Regions from separate parts of the Glutamicibacter sp. PAEs-4 genome, predicted to be linked through region 2. Evidence: riboswitches for the same ligand, from Rfam matches in the RefSeq annotation. Region 2 holds a riboswitch; the other holds the start of a gene.
The links. Region 2 has a riboswitch for thiamine pyrophosphate ahead of ACR9WD_RS12465 (ECF transporter S component). Riboswitches for the same ligand answer to the same signal wherever they lie in the genome.
Positions count from the first base shown of each region.

Region 1: it holds a riboswitch for thiamine pyrophosphate, as region 2 does, so the genes downstream of both, thiO (glycine oxidase ThiO) here and ACR9WD_RS12465 (ECF transporter S component) in region 2, are expected to answer to the same signal.

Region 1 covers NZ_CP195017.1:2,320,530-2,325,990, forward strand. Annotated here, with positions in the region: gene ACR9WD_RS10890 (thiazole synthase) at 1-454, opposite strand, end outside; gene thiS (sulfur carrier protein ThiS) at 457-702, opposite strand; gene thiO (glycine oxidase ThiO) at 699-1,826, opposite strand; TPP riboswitch at 1,824-1,928, opposite strand; gene ACR9WD_RS10905 (DUF4440 domain-containing protein) at 2,008-2,421, shown strand; gene ACR9WD_RS10910 (GNAT family N-acetyltransferase) at 2,458-2,967, shown strand; gene ACR9WD_RS10915 (mechanosensitive ion channel) at 3,049-4,269, opposite strand; gene ACR9WD_RS10920 (OsmC family protein) at 4,558-4,995, opposite strand; gene ACR9WD_RS10925 (GNAT family N-acetyltransferase) at 5,000-5,461, opposite strand.
Region 2 covers NZ_CP195017.1:2,638,168-2,643,628, forward strand. Annotated here, with positions in the region: gene ACR9WD_RS12460 (ATP-binding cassette domain-containing protein) at 1-1,422, opposite strand, end outside; gene ACR9WD_RS12465 (ECF transporter S component) at 1,419-2,027, opposite strand; TPP riboswitch at 2,090-2,210, opposite strand; gene ACR9WD_RS12470 (DUF4235 domain-containing protein) at 2,286-2,537, shown strand; gene mnhG (monovalent cation/H(+) antiporter subunit G) at 2,598-2,999, opposite strand; gene ACR9WD_RS12480 (monovalent cation/H+ antiporter complex subunit F) at 2,999-3,265, opposite strand; gene ACR9WD_RS12485 (Na+/H+ antiporter subunit E) at 3,268-3,897, opposite strand; gene ACR9WD_RS12490 (Na+/H+ antiporter subunit D) at 3,906-5,461, opposite strand, start outside.

The sequences.
Region 1 (5,461 bases), 320 kb from region 2:
GCTGGGCAAGGGCAGGATCATCGTTGGTGTAGGCAAAGACCTGGAATCCGTCGGCGACCAGCTGTTCGGTGGCAGCGTGCAGCTCCAGCGGATCAGGCAGCAACGTGTGCTCGTCCGCAATCACTTCGAGCTTGATCCAGTTCGTTTCCAGCGCTTCGCGGGCCAGGTGCGCGGTGAGGATCGCGTCGCGGGCGGTGAAGCATCCAGCGGTATTCGGCAGCGCAATCACGTTGTTGCGCTGCAGCAAGTCATACACGTTGGACTCGCCTGCCGCCGAAAAGTGTCGGATGGCCACGGTAGTCAGTTCGGTTCCAGAGGCCTGCAATGCGCTTTCCAGGGTGGTCAGCGAACTCGCTCCCCCGGTGCCGAGGATCAAGCGCGAAGACAAGGTGCGTCCTGCAACCTGGAATGGATCGCTGTTGATGTCCAGTTCGGTGATGTTTTGCGTGTCCACGCCTAGCCTCCCTGGGCTGCGGTAACGAGTTCGATGCTGTGCCCTTCGGCCAGCGTGTAGCTGTTCCAGGCGCTGCGCGGGATGACAGCGCCATTGACCGCGGCGGCTATTCCAAGCTTGCTGCCGTCCACGGCCGCCGAGTTGCTATCCAGATCCTTGCCGATCTGCATGCTGATGAATTCGCGAAGGGTGATTCCTTCGTCCAGGTTCAGTTCCCGGGAATTGAACTTGATGCCAATGCTTTTCATGGGTGCTGCTCCGTTCGGTGGGTGGTCTGGGTTGCTGTGGCGAAGCGGTGTGGATTCACAGCCTGATGCAACGGATGGGTTTCAGAGCCGTGAATGAGATCAGCGGTGAGTGTTGCGCCCAGCGGAGCCAGCAGCACTCCGTGCCGGGAGTATCCGGTGCTAAGCACCAGGCCCGGGTCAATGCGCCCCAGCAGCGGACGGTCATCGGGAGTGGCGGGACGGGCCCGGGCAGTTGCCTCGTTCAGCGTGCAGTCGCTGATGCCGGGTATGAGCTTTCGCGCATTGTCCAGCAGCAAATGCATGGCTCCGATGTTCACTGCAGGCTGGCGGTCTTCCCGGACGCTGGCTCCGAGCACGAGGCTGCCGTCCTTTCTCGGCACGAGATACACCGGCTCCCGGTGCACGATGCCGCGGATGGTCCGGGTGATCAATGGCGGACCGGCTGGCCCCTGGATCCGGAGAATATCTCCGTAGACGGGGCGCACCGGCACCCGGTCCAGGCCGTCAATGGTGCCCAGTCCGGTGGCCACGATGGTTTGATCCGCTTCGAGGATCTTGCCCGATGCGGTGCGTACCGCGTTGGTTCGGCTCCCGTCGCCCACCAGCGCCTGCGCCCGCTCCTCGATCAGGCGGCCACGCAGGTGATCAAGCAGGATTTTGACGACTGACCGTGGGTCGACTTGGTGGTCATCTTGGCATAGGACTGCGCCTGCTATATTCGCGGCCAAGGCTGGTTCGAGTTTGCGGGCTTGGCTGGGCAAGAGCTTTTCCGCTGACAGGCCGAGGGAGGCTTGCAGTTCGGCCAGCTCATGCAGGGCTTCGCGGTCAGCCGGTTCGGCCGCGACGACGAGGGTTGAGTTCTGCAGGTAGTCCGGGCGTTGCCCGGTCACGGATTCGATGCGCTCAATGAACTTTGGATAGGCGGCATTCGAGGCGGCAAGCAGCTCGTGAAGCGGGCCATGGCCCCAGACCGTTTCAGCTGCCGGGGCCAGCATTCCGGCTGCCGCGTAGCTTGCACCTTGGCCTGGTGCTGGATCGATGAGGGTGGCAGTATGTCCCCGTGATTCCAGTTCGAACGCAACTGACAGGCCGATGATTCCGGCGCCAACAATATTCACATGCACGAGAGCACGCATCCTTCCTACGGCGGCATGACCCGCATCAGGTGTAGCGGTCGGCTCGGTGCCCTCTCAGCCTGGTCGATTCAGGCTCCCGCGGAGTACTGCGATTATAGGCATGATCCAGCTCATAAAGTCGAACTGGAGCAACCGCAGCTCCGTCATCTTCTGTGATGTACTAGTTGACATGGCATCTCATGACTTCCCCCGCGTGCTTCCCCAGGGATCTGCGTTGTCCAACACGATCATTTCGTTGGAGCAGGAGCTCTTGGAAACCAGCCAGCGCCATAGCCGAAGGCAATTGGAACGGTACTTGCATCCGCAGTTCTCCGAAGTGGGTGCCAGCGGCCGTGTCTACGATCGCGAGTCGATCATTGCCCAGCTGGCCCAGGAGCCGGAACGGGATTCCGGATCTCGGGAAGTCGGCAGCCCCGTGGCAATCCAGGTTGCCGATCAAGCGGTGCTTCTGCGCTGGAGGTTGCTATCGGGATCCGCCAGCGAGCGCAGTTCGCTGTGGATCCATGAGCAGGATCGCTGGCAGCTGTTCTTCCATCAGGGCACGCCCGCTGCGCGGCAGCTTTCTTTTGCAGAACCGAACTAGGCCGCATTAGTCGACGACGATTTCTCGGTTCGCAGGCTGCGCCAATCGGATGCCGAAGCTGTTTTCGAAGCCTTTTCCTCCAATGCCGATATGGATCGCCAAGGAGATGCCGACACTCCGGAAAAGGCCGCATCGTACGTGCGTGCCCTGATGGAGGCCGGCGAACGGCAGCAGGCTTTGGCCATCGCCTATCGAGACCGGCTGGTCGGTTTGGTCTGCGATACTGTCGATCCAGCCAATCAGAACGCATGGGTTTGGTATTGGATGAACCAGGACTACCGCGGGAGGTCTCTGGCCACTCGCGCAGTGGCTACTTTGGTGAACCACCTGTTTGGCGAGCTCGGTTTGTACCGTTTGGAACTAGGTCTTCGGGCGAACAATCCTGGATCGAAGCGTGTTGCCGAATGCAACGGGTTCCTGCGCGAGGGTGTCGAGCGCGGTAAGTTCCTGGTTGCTGGAGAACGCGTTGACGTGTACGCCTACGCGCGGTTGCGGACTGATCAGGTCCCCGACGTAGTGCCGTTGCCGTGGAGCACGCAGCCGTAGCTTGGCGGGCAACAAAAAGTCGCGGAATCCGGTTTCGGGTTCCGCGACTTTTTATCTGTCCCTCAGGTTTAGTGATATTGGCTAGATGCCTGGAGTTGATGCCGGCGGCGTCGAATCCGGGCCGTCGGTGGCCTGATTGGCCTCGATCTTTTTCAGCGTGCGAGCCGCAGCATCGCGGCCACCAAGTCCAAAGGCCAGCGCCGCGGCCAAAGCCGCGCCAATGACGATTGCACCGAAGGCCATATTGATGATCGAATCAGCGATACCCATGTACTTCAAGCCCATTGCCACGAACAACGCGATTGCCGTGTAGCGGATGATCTTTGAAGCGGTGGTGTCGCCCAAGAAACGGCCGATGACGTTGGCGATGACGAAACCTGCGGCGATAATTGCTGCGCCGAAGAGAATCTTGCCGCCCAAGGCCAGGATTTCATTGAGGATGTTGGTGATCGCCGGGAAGTTCAGCATCTGGGCCGCCATCACGCCGAAGAACAGCACGATGGCAATCTTGACGATGCCAGCGATGATTCCCGAAGCGCTCTTGCCTTCGGGAACAACACCCCATTGGGCAACAACGGAGTCGGTGCCCACCCCGTGAAGGGTTGATTCAAGCAGCTGGCCGACGAACTTGGCAATCAGAATACCGACGGCCAAGAGCACCAAGGCCATGATGACCTGCGGTATTGCGGTGAAGACAAGCTGCAGCATCTGCTGGGCAGGGTCCGAAATTGCCGCGATGCCCAAGACCTGCAGTGCCGAAATGGCAACGACGAGCAGGATCAAGGCGAAGACGATATTGGCAATGATGTCAACGATCTTCGCTTGGGACTCGCGAGACTGGACTTCGTCAACCGGTTCATCGCCTGGGGTCAATTTGCGGACCAGCCCGCTGAAGTCGACAGTTCCCAAACCGGTCTTCAGCAGCTGGCGAACGATATTGGCGATCACGTAGCCGATGAAGAAGATGAAGCCCGCACCGATGAGGTTGGGGATGAAGGCCATGACGCCGCCGAGCAGGCCCTGCACCGGCGATAGCACTTCAGATAGCGCGAATACTTGCAGGATTGCCACGAGGCCGAACAGCCAGACGATCAGTCCCGCAACCTTGCCCAGAGATTGGCCTATTTGCTCTCCGTCATTGCCCTGCTTCTGCAGGAACTTCACCCTGGTCACCAATTTGGCGGCAGCCCACCGAACGATGCGCGCGAGAAGCCACGTAATGATGAGGATGATTAGCGCGATGCCAACCTTTTGTAGCATCGACGCCCAGTCGATATTGCCTAAAACGTTCTCAGACTGCATTGCTGCTCCTTCAACGTAGGGACAATCTGACCCTACGATGAAGGTTCTCCGCTGACTAGGGCAAAGACCCGTACTGCCAGCTTGAATCGATGGACTTTCATACCCCGAATTGCGGATGCATGATTCATTCACACTGGATTCAACGTTTTTCGAACAATCAAGCCATAACGACAACTGATTCACGCAATGTTGGGAAATTCGTGTCGCGCTCGAATCCGTGAATTGCCTTGGAAGCTGTTGCGGAGTCAGCCATTGGCCATTAGCAATCTGGGATCCGCACGAAATGCATCAGGCCTGGTTGAGGACTTCGCTCTGCACTGAGGCACCTAGCTCAACGGTGCGAGAAACCGTGCAGTACTTGTCATGGGATAGCTTGACGATGCGTTCAACCATGCCGGCCGCTTTGCGCCCCTCCTCGGTATCGGGGAACTTCAAATCAAAGCCAAGGCGGATGTCTTCCATTCGGCTAGCCGAGTCCTCGGAGACCTTGTAGCCGCTCGCCTTGACTTCGAAGTTCTCAGGCTCGCTTCTGCGGGTAGTCGCCACATCAACATCGATCGCTGAGCACCCGGCAATGGCAGCCAGCAGAAGCTCCACCGGCGTCAGCAGCCCTTCGCCCTGGCCGAATTCCAGGCTGGCGCCGGATTCCAGGCTGGTGGCCTGGTACTTGCGTGATTCGACGCGTTTGATGCTGACTTCCCGTATTTCACGGCTATTTTCACTCATGGAACTATGGTGCCACGATTCGGGGCAAAGATTCTGTGTGGCGCAACGTGATCCGTTGTGGCACCAGTTCTGGACCTCCGTCGACTGCCAAGAATCCGCAGTCGCCAAAGAATGAAATGGCAGGCTGTCGCTGGCAATCCAGATGCACGCTGATGCCGGGAGTGTGCGCGACGATTGCTTCCAGCAGAACACGGCCCACACCCTTGTGGCGATCGCTGTGCCGCACCCAGAGCAGCTCAATGCGTGTATCGCTCCAGGCTGCGAAGCCCATGATGCGCTGGCCTTGCTGGGCGATTCTGACGGTCACCGACTGGCTATAGATTGCTTCCAGGGCGATTGCCACTGCATCAATGTCAGCAGCTGAGAGGAAGTCCCTCCGGCGTTCCACCGAACTGCGCCAGATATCCAATAGGTCAGGCACTTCATCAATGCTCGCCAACTCGCGCAGCACGAGAGCTTCGTCCAT
Region 2 (5,461 bases):
CAGCTCTTCGACCAGCAACCCGGCCAGCTCCCGCCAGGTGTTCGCATCCTGCCCGAACGTCGGCTCGTCGAGGATCAGCACCTCTGGCGAGGCTGCCAAAACGGTGGCCACGGACAGCCGGCGCTTCTCTCCGCCGGATAGCGTGAACGGATTCGCCTCAGCCAAATGCGCCAACCCCAAGCGTTCAAGCAACGCATCGACGCGCGCCTGGACCTGGGCCGGGTCGTACTTCGGCGCGTTGACGCTGCTCGCCTGCGCACGGCTGGGTGCGAAAGCCAGCTCTTCGCGGACGCTCTGCGTCACGAACTGGTGTTCGGGCTCCTGGAAGACCGAGCCGATCCGCCCGATCAGTGCACCGGCTTTCCAAGCAAACGGGGAATTGCCCAGGCCGTCGGCCAGTTGCGCGGTGGCCGTCAGCTCACCGCTGGCCGGGGCCAGCAAACCGCCCAAGGCCAGGGCCAGCGTCGATTTGCCGGCGCCGTTCTCGCCGAGAATCACCGTGGCGGTGCCCGCCTGCACTTCCATATCCACCGCCTGGGTATGCGGCGCGGTAGCCGTGCGGGCGCAGACCAGCTGCCGCGCTTCCAGCAGCATAGCTCCGGCAAGGTTCTCGGCCGGTGCCACCTGCGGAACATATCCGGGAACCCATAGCCCGGCGGCAGCCAGCTCCTGGCGCACGGGTTCTTCGGTGTACAGCTGACGCGGATCCAGGTCGTGCGCGACTCCCCCGCCCGGTTCCAGCACGATAACCCGGTCCATATGCTCTGCCCAGGCTTCGAGCCGATGCTCGACCACAACCAGCGTGGCACCGGATAGCTTCGCGGCGTTCAGCACCGCATCGCGCAACGGCCCGATGCTCTGCGGGTCCACGTTGGCGGTCGGTTCATCGAGCAGCATGAGGCCGGGTTCCATGGCCAGGATGCCAGCCAGGGCCAAGCGCTGCTTCTGCCCGCCGGAGAGCTGCTGGGTGCGGTGGTCGAAGGACAGCGCGCCCAATCCGACCGCGTCCAGCACTTCGGGGATCCGCTGGCGGATCACGCCCGGATCCATCCCGAGGTTCTCCGCTCCGAAGGCCACATCATCGGCGACCCTGCTTTGCACGACCTGGGTTTCCGGGTCCTGCTGCATCAAGCCCACCGGGTGGCTCCGGCTGAATGCATCGTTGCCATCAATCAGCAGCTGGCCGGCAAGCTGCTGATCCTCATCGGCTTCCAGCAGCCCGGCCATTGCATGCAGCAACGTCGACTTGCCGGCACCGGATGGACCGAGCAGCAGCACCTTTTCACCGGCGTGGATCTGCAGATCCAGCCCCGAGATGGCAGGTTCCTGCCGCTCCGAGTGCTGCCAGCCGAAACCAGTTGCGGTGATTGACGCTCCGCGCTGGGTCAGCGAGGCGGCATCGGAATTGGCAACTGAACTCATTTTGCGGTTTCCAGGTGTGCACGCCGGCTCGCCAGTGCGCTCAGGGCACCGGTCTTCGCCAGTCCGCGCGTGGCCAGCCAGGACAGCAGCCCGGCGATGACCAGACCGGAAACACCGGTGGCGATCACGTGGAAGATCTTCATCCCGGCGGTGTACTCGACGTAGTAGGCCAGGATGTATGCCTCGGTAATGCCGGCGAACAGGCCGGAGAACAGGCCTGCCAGAAGTGCCACGCCCAGGTTCCACTTGCGGTAGCGGAATGCCGCGAAGACCAGCTCCGCGCCCAGGCCCTGGACCAGGCCGGAGATCAGCACGGTCAACCCATAGTGCGAGCCGAGCAGCGCTTCAACCACGGCGGCCAGCAGCTCGCAGTAGAGCGCGGCGCCAGGCTTGCGGATAATCAATGCGCCGAGCACCGCGGGGAACAGCCACATGCCGGTGAGCAGCGCGGTGGCTGGAGGGAAAGCCGCGAAGGCCAGCGAAAACAGGCCGTAGCCGGCACTCCATGCCCAGAAAATGACTCCTGAAGCCACGGCGATCACCGATGCCACGACGATATCGACGACACGCCAGCCGGTACGATGCTTCGAAATTGTTTCGTTCATTGTTGGTCCTCCTGTGGAAAGGAGGGGGGATGCACGGAATGAGGGCATGCTGCGCCTATCCGCATCCGAGATGCTCGACTTCCTTCGCCGGTACTAGCCGGGGCAGGTTCGAGGGTCTGCGATCCATCGCACTCTCAGCGTCTTGCGACTTCGTAGAAGTCTGACGCTCCCCTGTCGGAATAATTACTGCTCCCCCACCATACCGCAGGTATGCTGGGCAGAGGAACGATGTGTCACGAGCTTGATCGCGAGGAAAAAATGGATAAAGTGCAGAAACTTGTCACTACCGGCATCACCGTTGGCGCGGGCATGCTCGGTGGCAAGCTGGTTGATTTCATTTGGTTGAAGGCAACCGGCAGCAAAGCGCCACGCAAGGGCACCGAGGAAGCGGCTGAAGCGTCCTTCCGCCGCGCATTGGGCTTCGCGATCGTCTCGGCCCTGGTGGCAGCGATCATGCAGACCGTGGCCGACCGCAGCGCCAACAAGGTTGTTGCCAAGTTCACCAAATAGGCTTCGGCGGCAAGCCGAGAGCGGGAGCAGTTCAGCTGAACTGCTCCCGCTCTTTTCGCATTACTTGTCCTCTGGCGCTTCGGCCTTGGACATCGGTGTTGCTCCGGTGGGCGGTGCGCCGTTGACCCTGTTGACCACAAGGCTGAGCTCATCGGAGAACAGGGTTTCCTTGGCCGCGTGCTTGGTGCGGTAGCCGGAACGGCCGATCATGTGGGCGGAAACCGGCGCTGTCAGCAGCTGCATGCCCCAAGCCAACGCGAGGACCGGGATCACCGCCCAGCTGCGCAGGTAGATGGCCAACCCGGCGAAGATCAGCAGGAAGCCGAGCACCTGCGGCTTGGTGGCCGCGTGCATGCGGGTGAGCATGTCCGGGAAGGTGAGCAAGCCGATGCCTGCGATCAAGGACATCAGGCAGCCGAGGATCAGTAGGATGGCGACGAGGATATCGAGGAAGAGTTCCATTAGGCATTCCTCTGATCCGAGACGAAGCGTGAGACGGTCACCGAGCCGATGAAGCCGAGCATGCACGCGGCAACCACGAACAGCAGGTAGTCGGTGTGCTTGTGCAGCACCATCTCCAGGCACAGGGCGGCGGAGATGATCAGCAGCATCACGTCCAGGGCAAGCACCCGGTCTAGGATTGATGGCCCCTTGGCAACCCGGATCAGGCAGGCGATGGCACCCAGCCCGAGCATGATGCCGCAGATCCAGATGACGATATCCAGCATGTTTATCCCTTCCTCGCAGCGAAGTCCGGTCCGCATTCGCTCTTGATCGCCTCGTACTCGTCACGGCTGCCGATGGCCATGATCAGCCGGCGTTCGATGTCCCGGATAGCTGCCCGTGCCGTCTCCACATCCTCCGGCGACTGGATGTCGATGTAGTGCAGGTACAGGGTCGACGAGCTGCGGTCCACGTCGATCACGAAGGATCCCGGGATCAGCGTGAGCACGTGGCCCACGGTCATCACGATCAGGTCCGAGCCGGTGCGCAGCGGGACGGCGATGATCGCGCTGCGGGTGTTCTTCCCGCGGACCATTGCCAGCCAGGCCACGTGGACGCTGGCCGCGACAACCTGACCGAGGAACCAGATGAACAGCTTCACGCAGTACCAGAGGTTGATCCGGCCCGAAAGGACCACCGGCGGCAGCGGGAACAGGTTCACGATCACCAGCGCAATGACCGCCCCGAAGATCATGTTCGCCAGCGAGAAGTCCTGCCAGAGGGCGCCCCAGACGAAGAGCAGCAGCAGCAGGAGCGGCCATTCCTGCTTGAGTGTTGCACGGTGGCGCACGCCGGAGGTATCCAGCGCATCATCGATGCGCTGGTCGCGCGGTTCAAAGTTCTTGTTCGGCATCATCCCTCCAATCAGAATGGCAAGATCGAGCTGATATATGGTTCGCGGGCGATCAGCTCAGCGGCCACCCGCTCGCAGAATTCGAAGATCGGCCCGGCAAAGACGGTCAGGGCGATGCCCGCCAGCACCAGCGAACCGGTGGCATAGCGCATGCCCCAGGGCAAGGAGTGGGCTTCCAGCTGCTTGGCCAGCTTCAAGCCCAGGCGCGGGTTCTGCGCACCGCCGGCCAGCGTCTCGTCGGCGACCTGCGTCGCTTCGGCCACCAGCTCCTGGTTGGGCACCTCGGCATCGGCGGCACGGCGCCAGAACACGCGGGCCCACACGCGGATGATCGCCAGCAGGGTCAGCAGGCTGGTCAGCAGCCCGGCGCCGATCACTACCCAGGTCAGCGGGTCGGCGTCCTGCGCGGCAGCATGCAGCAGCCCGAACTTGCCCAGGAACCCGGAGAATGGCGGGATGCCGCCAAGGTTGATGGCCGGGATGAAGAAGAGCAGGGAGAGCGCCGGGGACAGCTTGGCCAGCGAACCGAGCCGGGTGACATTCGAGCTGCCGGCACGGCGTTCGATCAGGCCCGCCACCATGAACAGCGAGGTCTGCACGATGATGTGGTGGCCGACATAGTAGATGGTCGCGGCGATGGCCAGCGGCCCGCCCACTGCCACGCCGAAGATCAGGTAGCCGATGTGGCTGGTCAGCGTGAAGGAGAGCATGCGCTTGAAGTCCGTCTGCGCCAGCGCACCGAGGATGCCGATGACCATGGTCAGCGCGGACACCACCAGCAGGCCGGCGTTGACCGAGCCGCCCGGGAAGAGCAGGGTTTCGGTGCGGACGATCGCGTAGACACCCACCTTGGTCAGCAGCCCGGCGAACACAGCGGTGACCGGTGCCGGCGCGGTCGGGTAGGAGTCCGGAAGCCACAGCGACAGCGGGAAGACCGCGGCCTTGATGCCGAAGGCGATCAGCAGCAGCACATGCAGGATAAGCTGCGGGCCCTGGCCCAATTCAGGCAGCTTCACCGCGAGGTCTGCCATGTTCACCGTGCCGGTGGCCGCGTAGATCATCGCGATGGCCATCAGGAAGATCACCGAGGAGACCACCGATACCACCACATAGGTGGTGCCTGCGCGGATGCGTTCAGCGGTGCCGCCCAGAGTCAGCAGCACATAGCTGGCGGTGAGCAGGATTTCGAATCCGACATACAGGTTGAAGAGGTCGGCTGCCAGGAAGGCGTTGGACACGCCGGCGAGCAGGATCAGGTAGGCCGGATGGAAAATCGACACCGGTCCGGGCTCATCGCCATCGGCCAGGCCCTGGCTGGTGGCGAAGAGCAGCACGGCGAGCGAAACAACCGTGGAGACCAGCAGCATGAACGAGCTGAACCCGTCGACCATCAGCGCGATGCCGAAAGGCGAGTCCCAGCCGCCAATGTGGATGGCGTAGCTTTCCCCGCCCCACACGGCGGCGAGCATCCCGGCTTCGAGCACCAGGGTCAGAGTGAGGATGCCGATAGTGATCATGCGCTGCATGCGGACCTGGCGGCGGGCCAGGAACGCGGCACCGGCGCCGA